One region of the Acetivibrio saccincola genome, then DNA from elsewhere that is predicted to be linked to it. Evidence: a T-box and tRNA genes for the amino acid it is inferred to sense, from the RefSeq annotation. Region 1 holds a T-box; the other regions hold tRNA genes.
What was found. The T-box of region 1 lies ahead of pheS (phenylalanine--tRNA ligase subunit alpha). A T-box ahead of a tRNA ligase gene usually reads a tRNA of that ligase, here a tRNA-Phe.

Region 1 (3,655 bases):
CCTGTTGTTATAAGAAAGTTTTATCCTTTTTGATATTTTTGTACGGCTGATTATAAAAATTATTTTATTATAAGCCGTTTATTTTATTATAAGCCGTTATTTTTTATAATGTCCCTATATAAATAGCCGCTATTTTTTATTGTTCTTTTAAGGTTTTCACGGTTCACATGTATAATACCGAATTTTTTAGAATAACCAAAACTCCATTCAAAATTATCCATTAAAGACCATAAGTAATAGCCTTTTAAATTTACTCCTTCTTCAATGGCTTTATGCGCTTGTATTAAGTGTTCTTTAATGTAATTCATCCTTTTAACATCGTTAATATTGCCGTTTTCATCTATTTTGTCGTCAAAGGCTGCACCGTTTTCACTTATAATTATATCTATTTTGTTGCAGTCATTATCAAGGCGTAAAAGAAGGTCATACAAGCCTTTTGGATATATAATCCAACCCATTTCGGTTTTTTCAAACTGGGAAAGCTCATTATTTATTTCTACAAAACCATTAACGGGGTGGTGCTTTACAAATTCTGATGTGTAATAATTTATTGCCAAAAAGTCTATATCTGCACCAATTATTTTCATGTCTTCTGGAGGAAAATCAAAATGAGCTCCCCTGTCTCTATAAAACTTAACCACATCCTCCGGATACGTGCCTTTAAATACAGGATATATAAACCATTTATTCAAAACCCCGTCCGCTAATTCACAAGCCTCTATATCTTCTTTTTTATCTGATGCAGGATATTTTGTTGAAAAGTTTGGTGCTATACCGATTTTACCCGGAAGGTTAAGCTGCCTGTATGCGCCAACGGCTTTACCGTGTGAAAGCAGAATATTGTGAAATACCTCCAAAGCGGTTTTTAAATCTTTAATTCCGGGGGCGTGAACACCCATCATGTGACCTAAAAATGCCACTATCCATGGTTCGTTTTGAGTAATCCAATAGGGAACAACATCTCCTAATTTTTCAAATAAAAGACCGGCGTACTCAACAAAATAATCAGTTACATCCCTGTTGGCCCACCCACCAATATCTTGGAGTTTTTGAGGCAAATCCCAGTGATAAAGGGTTACAGAAGGCTTAATACCGTTTTTCAACAGCTCATAAGTAAGCCTTTTATAAAAGTCCAATCCTTTTTCATTATACTGACCCTTTCCCTCAGGAAAAATCCTGGGCCAGGAAATAGAATATCTATAGGATTGGATTCCAATCTCTTTCATTAAAGCAATATCTTCTTTATAACGGTGGTAGTGGTCGCAGGCAACATCACCGTTATCGCCGTTTAGAATTTTTCCTGGTGTATGGGAGAAACGGTCCCATATGGATTCGCCTTTTCCGTCCTCGTCAAAGGCACCTTCAATTTGATAAGATGCAGTAGCACAGCCCCATATAAAATCTTTTGGAAATACAATTCCAGGCATATTTTCACATCCTTACAATATATTTAAAAAAGTTTATATAAAATTGCCTTATTCCACATTATATTTAAGGGATAAGTTAAAAACAAGGGGGTAGTACTAAAATAATTATCGGAAGAATTTATACATATAATTAAAATATCTGTATAAATTATATCACGAAGCATTTACGTAGCTTAGAAATAGACCTCTTGTATGCAAGGATTATTTGTGCTATAATTTATGAAAACTATAAATAAAAAAAGGCAATGATAGAGAGAGTAGGCAGCTTTTAGCTGTTTAAAGAGAGAAAGTACCATGGGCTGAAAGTATTTTCAACATGCCGGCTGTTGAAGTTCACTCTGGAGCCGTATCCTGAACATTGATGATAAGTAGGGATATACCGGTTGCAACCGTTACCTGCAATGAGTGTTTATACATCTTTTGATGTATAAAAAGTTGGGTGGTACCGCGAAATAACCTTTCGTCCCATGTGGGAAGGAAGGTTTTTTATATGCTTACTTTAAAAATATGATATTTTTTCATATACAAAATTTTAATTTCTTGATGTTTAATATCTAAATTATAAGGAGGAGTAAAAGCATGAAAGAGCAGCTAAACGGCATTAGAAGCAAAGCAGAAGCGGAAATTGCAAATATTAAAACCATACCGGATTTGGAAAATGTAAGAGTTAAATACTTAGGAAAAAAGGGAGAACTTACTTCTGTGCTAAGAGGTATGGGATCCCTTGCGCCTGAAGAAAGACCTGTAATAGGTCAGTTGGCAAATGAAATAAGGAATTTTTTAGAAAACAGGATTGCTGAGGTTAAAAAAGAACTTGCAAACAAAGAGAGGGAATTAAAACTTCAGAAGGAAGTTATAGATGTAACCATGCCTGGTAAAAGAAAAAATTTAGGCAGAAAACACCCTCTTACCAATGTTATAGATGAAATTACTGAGGTTTTTGTTGGAATGGGCTATGAAATTGCGGAAGGTCCTGAAATTGAAAGGGATTACTATAATTTTGAAGCGTTAAATATTCCTGAAAATCATCCTGCAAGGGATGTTCAGGACACATTTTATATAAATGGGGATATACTTTTGAGGACTCAAACTTCACCTGTTCAGATAAGGGTTATGGAAAACAAAAAACCTCCCATTAAGATAATTTGCCCTGGAAGGGTTTACCGCTCTGATGCAGTGGATGCAACCCATTCCCCGATATTTCATCAGATAGAAGGTCTTGTGGTGGATAAAGGTGTTACAATGGGGGATTTAATTGGAACATTAAAGGTATTTGCAAAAAGCATATTTGGTGAGAAAACAGATATAAGGTTAAGACCTCACCACTTTCCTTTCACTGAACCTAGTGCAGAGGTTGATGTTTCATGCTGGACTTGCGGTGGAAAGGGATGCAGGGTGTGTAAAGATGAAGGCTGGATTGAAATTTTAGGTGCAGGAATGGTACATCCAAAAGTTTTAGAAATATGCGGCATAGATCCTGCTGTTTACAGTGGTTTTGCCTTTGGGCTCGGGGTTGAAAGGACAGCTATGGGAAGATTTAATATTGATGATTTAAGGCTATTATATGAAAATGATATAAGATTTTTAAAGCAATTCTAAAATAGATTTTGATAAGGAAAAATAGATTTTGAAAGGAGTAATATGGTATGAAAGCACCAATAAGTTGGCTTAAAGATTATGTTGATATAGATATAGAAACTAGAGAATTTGCAAATAAAATGACTATGTCCGGCTCTAAAGTTGAAGGAATTGAGGTACAGGGAGAAGAAATCAACAAGGTTGTAGTTGGTAAAATTTTATCAATAGAAAAGCACCCTGATGCAGATAAGCTCCAGGTTTGTAAAGTGGATGTAGGAAATGAGGTTATTCAAGTTGTGACAGGGGCAGACAACGTAAAAGAACAGGACCTTATACCGGTTGCCCTAAGTGGTGCAACTTTATCAGGAGGAATAAAGATTTCCAAGGGGAAGCTGAGGGGAGTGGTATCAGAAGGTATGATGTGTTCCATAGAGGAGTTGGGATTTACAAAGGAAGATTATCCGGATGCTCCTGAGAACGGCATTTATATTATAAAACAGGATTACCCCCTAGGAACTGATATAAAAGAGGTTTTAGGATTAAATGATACCATTTTGGAGTTTGAAATAACATCCAACAGACCTGATTGCATGAGCATCATTGGTCTTGCAAGGGAGGCGGCTGCGACTCTTGGCAAGGAGTTTAGAAAG
Region 2 (3,655 bases), 660 kb from region 1:
GATTGACAAGCAATGCAAAAATATGATACAATGATGTAGATTTAGTAAGTGCATGAAAATGCCAGCTAAGTTAAAGTATTAAAGTTCAGGAGGAGTGCAGGATGGAAAGAGGTAGAGTAAAATGGTTTAATGCTGAAAAAGGATTTGGCTTTATTGAGAGAGAAGAAGGCAAAGACGTATTTGTACATTTTTCAGCAATAAACATGGAAGGCTACAAAACATTAGAAGAAGGTGCTGAAGTTCAATTTGAAGTTGTGGAAGGTGCTAAAGGCCCTCAGGCTTCAAATGTAAGTAAGTGCTAGTGTGACTTTGAATTTAATAAAAAGAGATAGCCTAAACCACCCCGGTATAAAAATACCGGGGTTTTTCAATTGCCTTTTTTCTAGACAAATTTCCTATACAAACGGGTAATTTTATTATATAATTGTTTTTTGGGAAGATTATAAGAATGATGAATTATAAAAATAATAGATTTTAAGATTAACAGATTGATAGCTTTATAAGGTTGATTGTTTATAAGGTGGGATAAATATATGAAAGATTATCTTGTAAGGGCGACTGCAGAAGAAGGAAAAGTAAGGACAGTTGCAGCAGTGACTACCAATTTGGTAAAGCATGCCCAGAAAATTCATGGACTTTCCCCCCTGGCATCTGTTGCGTTAGGGCGAACTCTTACTGCCGGGGTTTTAATGTCGGTATTTTTAAAGTCGCCTAAAAACACACAGACAATACAAATTAAAGGTGACGGACCTTTAGGCGGGATTGTTGTGGTTTCTGATTCTGAGGCAAATGTAAGGGGATATGTGCATAATCCATTGGTATACCTTCCTTTAAACAGTGAAGGAAAATTTGACGTAGCAGGAGCCATTGGCAAAGGCTATTTAAATGTGATTAAGGATTTGGGGCTAAAAGAGCCTTATGTAGGTTATGTGGACCTGATATCAGGAGAAATTGCTGAAGATATAGCATACTATTATGCCTATTCAGAACAAATTCCTACAATTGTAGCTTTAGGTGTTCTGACCAGTGCAGATAAAATTATAGAAACAGCAGGAGGATTTATTATCCAGTTAATGCCTGATGCTGGTGAGGAGACCATCAACTTTCTTGAAGAAAAAATCAAAAACCTGTCTTCAGTTACAGGCTTATTGAAAGATGGTAAAACCCCGGAAGATATACTTGATATGATATTTTCTGAAAGGAACTTAAAAATCGGGGAAAAAGCACCTTGCAATTATAAATGCAACTGTTCAAGGGAGCGTATGTATAGAAATATAATCAGTCTTGGAAAAGAAGAAATAAAGAATATATTAAAGGAACAAAGTGAAATAGAGGCACAGTGCCATTTTTGTGATATGAAATATCAGTTTCAGGAGTCAGATTTAAGGGAAATAATTGGAGAGGAAAGTTAATATCCGAAATTATTTAAAATAATGAAATAGTGAGAATTGTAAAGAATATAAGAGAAAGAAGAACATAAATTTAAAAAGATAGGGTTTAGGGTGTTGACTTTATTAAATAATTTTTGTATACTATCTATTGTCGCTTAAATAACTTACAAGCACGGGGGCGCTTAGCTCAGCTGGGAGAGCACCTGCCTTACAAGCAGGGGGTCATAGGTTCGAGCCCTGTAGCGCCCACCATATGCGGCCTGGTAGTTCAGCTGGTTAGAATGCCAGCCTGTCACGCTGGAGGTCGAGGGTTCGAGTCCCTTCCAGGTCGCCAATGTGCCCAGATAGCTCAGTCGGTAGAGCAGTGGACTGAAAATCCTCGTGTCGGTGGTTCGATTCCGCCTCTGGGCACCAACTTTTTTTGAACACATAAGAAAGTTTGTTCTAAATGACAAAGTATGCGGGTTTAACTCAGTGGTAGAGTGTCACCTTGCCAAGGTGAAAGTCGCGAGTTCGAATCTCGTAACCCGCTCCACAAAAATTCTAAGGATATCAGTATTTTATAAAGCTGGTATCCTGTGTTTAATATATGGCGCCATAGCCAAGTGGTAAGGCCGAGGTCTGCAAAACCTCTATTCCCCAGTTCGAATCTGGGTGGCGCCTCCAAAGGAAAAAAGGCTGTTGCACTAAAAAGTGTACAGCTTTTTTTGTCTGTAGAGTATAATTTATACATTAAAAAGTCTTTCTTGCATCCTTAGGCTCAAGCTTTATTTCTTATGCAGTCTATTTACCTTTTCTATTTTTTACTTTTCAAATATATCTTTTTGATATATAATGGGCAATGTAAGGTTATTTTTTCATATTCTTTTTCCGATATTTATGTTAGTATGATTATAAATAATTTTCAAAACATTTGTATTTAATATTGTAGTTAAAAGGCATTATTTTGTAATTTATAAAGTAAGGATTAAAGAAATGAAATATATAAAATAAACTTCGATAGGAGTTTTTTGTAATGTTTAAAAAAAAGATATTAATAATTGAAGATACTGAGTTTATGAAAAAATTGATTTCTGATGTATTGAAAGAAGCAGGCTATGAGGTGGTAACTGCTTCTAGTGGTGAAGAGGGTCTTCAAAAGGTAAGGGAGGAAAAGCCGGATCTTGTTTTATTAGATGTGGTTATGCCCGGCATGGACGGCTTTGAAGTTTGCAGAATCTTAAGGGAAGATGAAAGTAACAATCTCATGCCCATTATAATGCTTACAGCCCAGGAGAATGAAGACCATAAACTTGAAGGGCTGGAGCTCGGAGCGGATGATTACATAATAAAACCCTTCAATAGCAGGGAATTGGTAAGCAGGGTCAGAAATACATTAAAACGCATAGACAGAAACAGGTTGGCAAATCCCTTGACGGGACTTAGAGGAAATATCGAAATCCAGGTGGAAATCAATCAGAGAATTGCCAAAAAAGAAGTGTTTGCAGTTATTTATGGAGACCTGGATAATTTTAAATCATACAATGATGTATATGGATTTGCAAGTGGTGACAGGGCTATAAAGTTAACGGCAGATGTATTGATAGATGCCACTAACACATTTGGCAACAGCAGGGACTTTATTGGTCACATTGGTGGGGACGATTTTGTTATAATAACCACACCTGACAAAGTGGATGCAATTTGTGAAAACATCATAAAGACTTTTGATATAAAAATTAAAGAATTATATTGTAAAGAGGATGTTGACAGAGGTTACATTGTAACTAGCAACAGACAAGGTCAAATTATGAAGTTCCCGCTGGTATCTATATCTTTATCAGTTGTCACCAACGAAGAGAGGGAACTTATAAGTCATTTACAGATAGCTGAAATAGCTGCAGAATTAAAGAAAAAGGCAAAGGCAATGCAGGGAAGTGTATATGTAAAAGATAGAAGAAGGGGATAGAATTTGGACAGGGAAAAATTATTGTTTGAAAGCTATAACAGGGCAATAGAAAAAGGTTTTGACAGACTTTTTAACAACACTGCTCCTGAAAAAATTTTAAAAATAAAGGAAAAGGATATAACGGCTTTTTTAGACGAAGAGCTAAAGGAATGGCAAAACACAGAGCTGGATATTTTAGGAGGAATTACTCCTAAAAAATATTTTGATGGCATAGATAATTTAGATGATTTAATTGAACTATTTAAAAAGGCATCTAAGATATGCGATGTGGATGTGCCTGAAGTCCTCATACAGAGATTAAAATGCTATGGTGAGG
Region 3 (3,655 bases), 830 kb from region 1:
ATTTTCACTAATTTATAGCAGCTGTCAAAATCATTTTTACTCATTAAAGAAACAGGAGAATGAATGTATCTGCATGGAACGGAAACAGAAGCTACCACAACCCCTCCCTTTGCAGTTTGAATCTTTCCTGCATCATTTCCTCCTGTAGTGGTTGTTTTATACTGTACCGGTATATTGTTCTTCTTTCCGTTGGTGTACAAAAATTCCACCAGCTTTTTATTGGAATATGCCCCCCTGTCCATAATTGTAAGGGCGGCGCCACCGCCTAATATAGTTGACTGCTGGTGTTCTTCCACATCTAAAACATCTGAACAGGTGGTTCCTTCCACAACTAAAGCAATGTCCGGATTTATGCTGTAGGACAACACTTCTGCACCCCTTAGCCCCACCTCTTCCTGAACTGTAAAACAGGCATAAAGGTCAAAATTATTGTATTTTTCATCCTTTAGTATGTCAAGTAAAATAGCACATCCAACCCTGTCATCTAAGGCTTTTGCTTTAATTACATCTTTGCCGAGATTGGTATAGCTGCTGTAAAATGCCGCATACTCTCCCACTGAAATCAGCTTTTCCGCCTCTTCCTTGGTATCTGCCCCAATATCTATATACATATTTTTTATATTAATATTACTCTTTCTTTCTGCCGCACTTTGAAGATGAATGGGCTTTCCACCTATTACCCCGGGAAGCTTTTTATCTCCTACAACAAGCCTTTTTCCCAAAAGTATCCTGCTGTCAATACCTCCCACAGTGGCAAATTTTAAAACCCCGCCATCCCCATATCCTGTTATCATAAATCCAACTTCGTCCATATGTGCAGAAATCATAAGCTTATGTTTAGCATTATTGCCTTTTTTTACACATACCAAATTCCCCATAGAGTCAACTTTTATTTCATCTGAATACTTTTCTGCCTTTGATTTAATAAACTCCCTTACTTCTTTCTCATTTCCAGATACTCCATAAAGTTCCGTTAATTCTTTTAACAACATAATATCCCCCCTATCTCACCTTCAATGGATAAAATAAATTTTAAAACAAGTTTTCCTGAATACTTTATATCATTTAAATGGAGAGTTTCCACAGTTGTGTGCATATATTTAAGGGGTACAGACACTAAAACCGTTGGAATGCCGGATCTTGAAACCTGTATAGCCCACGCATCAGTACCTGTATTTCCTGGGGATGGCTCAATTTGATAAGGAATGTTTTCTTCTTTTGCAATGTCAATTAACTTTTTTGTAAGATCTCCATGTAAATTAGGTCCTACGGCAATGGCAGGTCCCTTTCCAAGTTTAAAAACCAAGTCCTTTGCCATTTCCGGAATAGCACCATGGCATGCATCAATAACAACTGCAACATCAGGTCTTATATTATATGCTGCCACAGTAGCTCCCCTAAGCCCTACTTCTTCCTGGGATGTGGCAACAAAATACACATCGCATTCATGTTGAATTTTTTTAAGCTTTTCCATAATATCAATTAAAACCGCCACTCCCCCACGGTTATCAAGGGATTTGGAACTTATTTTTTTGTTTTTTAGCAAAAAAGGCTCTGCTTTAAATGTTACAAAATCCCCGATTGATATATACTCTTTAACTTCCTCTTCTGAAAGTCCGGTATCTATGGAAAGATCCTGTATTTTAACCGCCTTTTTGGCATCTGTATCCTTTAGCAGATGGGGAGGCTTTGCACCAATAACGCCGATTATATCTTTCTTTCCATGCACTACAACTTCCTGGGCTAAAAGAATTTTAGGGTCAATTCCCCCTATATTTGAAAACCTTAAAAATCCCTTTTTCTCAATGCCGGTTACCACCATACCTATTTCATCTAAATGGGCTGCAATCATGATTTTTTTGCTTTTTTCAGAAGACCCTTTTTTTATCCCGATAACATTATAAAAGCTGTCAATTATAGTTTCATCACAGTACTTATCAAATATTCCTTTTATATATTTTGAAAAACTCTCTTCTCTTCCCGAAATACCAGGATAAGTACTTATATCTTTTAATATATTTGTGTAGTCCACTTAAATATCACCTCTTTAAAACTTTGTTTTGTACACATTTATTGCATCTTTAATTGCTTTTTTAAAACTTATTACAAAAAACTCTTGACTAAAAAGTCTTTTTTTATTATACTATTCATTGTTGTGCTAAAACAAGGGCTTTTAGCTCAGTTGGTTAGAGCAACCGGCTCATAACCGGTAGGTCCGGGGTTCGAGTCCCTGAAGGCCCACCAATAAATTTATTTTGTTTGCCCAGATAGCTCAGTCGGTAGAGCAGTGGACTGAAAATCCTCGTGTCGGTGGTTCGATTCCGCCTCTGGGCACCAAATTTAATATTTGTGGAGGAGTTCCCGAGTGGTCAAAGGGGGCAGACTGTAAATCTGTTGGCAAAGCCTTCGATGGTTCAAATCCGTCCTCCTCCACCAAAAAGAGTTGATACTTCAACTCTTTTTATTTTAATTTTCCTGTAATTTAAACCAGCCTGTATTATCTGTCTTTTTTACTGTTTAGGCTTTTTTAAGTAAAATTTAAATTTCCGTTAACTAATAAGTTAAGTATTTAAAATATCTTTAACAATTCCCTTGAACTTTTTTCCTCTTTCATCAAAATTTTTAAACATATCAAAACTTGCACTTGCCGGTGACATTAGAATTATATCACCGCAGAAAGCACTATCATATGCTTTTTTTACAGCCTCTTCTAATGTTTCACACTTGCATACAAATATATCTTTTCCTCTTCCTGTGCGGTTTATTTCATCCTTTAATGAGTTATGTATTTTATCTGCCGTCTGTCCGATTAAAAACATAGATTTGACTCTCTTTGCAATATGTGGTCCCATTTCATCATAAGGTATATTTTTGTCATAGCCCCCTGCAATTAAAATAACTTTCCGGTCAAAAGACAAAAGGCCTGCAATGGTTCTTGAGGGACTGCTTGCTATGGAGTCATTGTAAAACAATATGCCGTTTTTTTCTCCAACAAACTCTAGTCTGTGTTCTACACCCTTAAATTCCTTTGCAACTTTTTGTATTGTCTTTACATCCACATAATCTATTACAGCACAAATTGCCGCCATATAGTTTTCAATATTATGTACACCAGGTATTGAAATAGATTTTGTATTAACAACTTCTATTTCCCTGTCCCCGTCTTTATAAAAAATACAGCTGTTTTTTAAACCGGCACCTTTATCAGGCTCTTGTTGCCTGCTAAAATATAAAACCTTCCCCTTTGCCTCTTTTTTAAACTCCCTGGTTATATCGTTGTCATAGTTTAAAATCAGTTTGTCTTCTTCACACTGAAAATTAAAAATATTTTTCTTAGCATCCACATATTCATCCATGGATTTATGAAAATCCAGATGATTCGGAGAAAGATTTGTAACTACTGCCACATCAGGGCTTTTTGTCATTGTGTGAAGCTGAAAACTGCTAAGTTCTAAAACCACCATATCTGTCTCTTTTATTTCATCAATTTTGCTTAAAAGGGGCGTTCCTATATTGCCCCCCAGCCAGCAGTTGTACCCTTGTTTTTTAAGAATTTTGTATATAAGTGTAGATGTGGTAGTCTTACCGTCACTTCCTGTAACAGCAAATATCCGGGCCGGACATACATCAAAGAAAACTTCCATTTCAGAAGTAA

Region 2: it encodes a tRNA-Phe, which carries the amino acid that the T-box ahead of pheS (phenylalanine--tRNA ligase subunit alpha) is inferred to sense. The anticodon was not compared.
Region 3: it encodes a tRNA-Phe, which carries the amino acid that the T-box ahead of pheS (phenylalanine--tRNA ligase subunit alpha) is inferred to sense. The anticodon was not compared.

Annotation. Positions count from the first base shown of each region.
Region 1 covers NZ_CP025197.1:2,533,610-2,537,264, reverse strand. The annotation lists gene HVS_RS11370 (GH1 family beta-glucosidase) at 87-1,427, opposite strand; T-box leader at 1,664-1,898, shown strand; gene pheS (phenylalanine--tRNA ligase subunit alpha) at 2,007-3,026, shown strand; gene pheT (phenylalanine--tRNA ligase subunit beta) at 3,074-3,655, shown strand, end outside.
Region 2 covers NZ_CP025197.1:3,194,673-3,198,327, reverse strand. The annotation lists gene HVS_RS14310 (cold-shock protein) at 102-302, shown strand; gene hslO (Hsp33 family molecular chaperone HslO) at 534-1,412, shown strand; tRNA gene HVS_RS14300 (tRNA-Val) at 1,568-1,643, shown strand; tRNA gene HVS_RS14295 (tRNA-Asp) at 1,649-1,725, shown strand; tRNA gene HVS_RS14290 (tRNA-Phe) at 1,730-1,805, shown strand; tRNA gene HVS_RS14285 (tRNA-Gly) at 1,852-1,926, shown strand; tRNA gene HVS_RS14280 (tRNA-Cys) at 1,983-2,057, shown strand; gene HVS_RS14275 (GGDEF domain-containing response regulator) at 2,407-3,339, shown strand; gene HVS_RS14270 (hypothetical protein) at 3,343-3,655, shown strand, end outside.
Region 3 covers NZ_CP025197.1:1,701,273-1,704,927, reverse strand. The annotation lists gene HVS_RS07570 (M42 family metallopeptidase) at 1-992, opposite strand, end outside; gene HVS_RS07565 (M42 family metallopeptidase) at 983-2,032, opposite strand; tRNA gene HVS_RS07560 (tRNA-Ile) at 2,168-2,244, shown strand; tRNA gene HVS_RS07555 (tRNA-Phe) at 2,262-2,337, shown strand; tRNA gene HVS_RS07550 (tRNA-Tyr) at 2,352-2,436, shown strand; gene murD (UDP-N-acetylmuramoyl-L-alanine--D-glutamate ligase) at 2,562-3,655, opposite strand, start outside.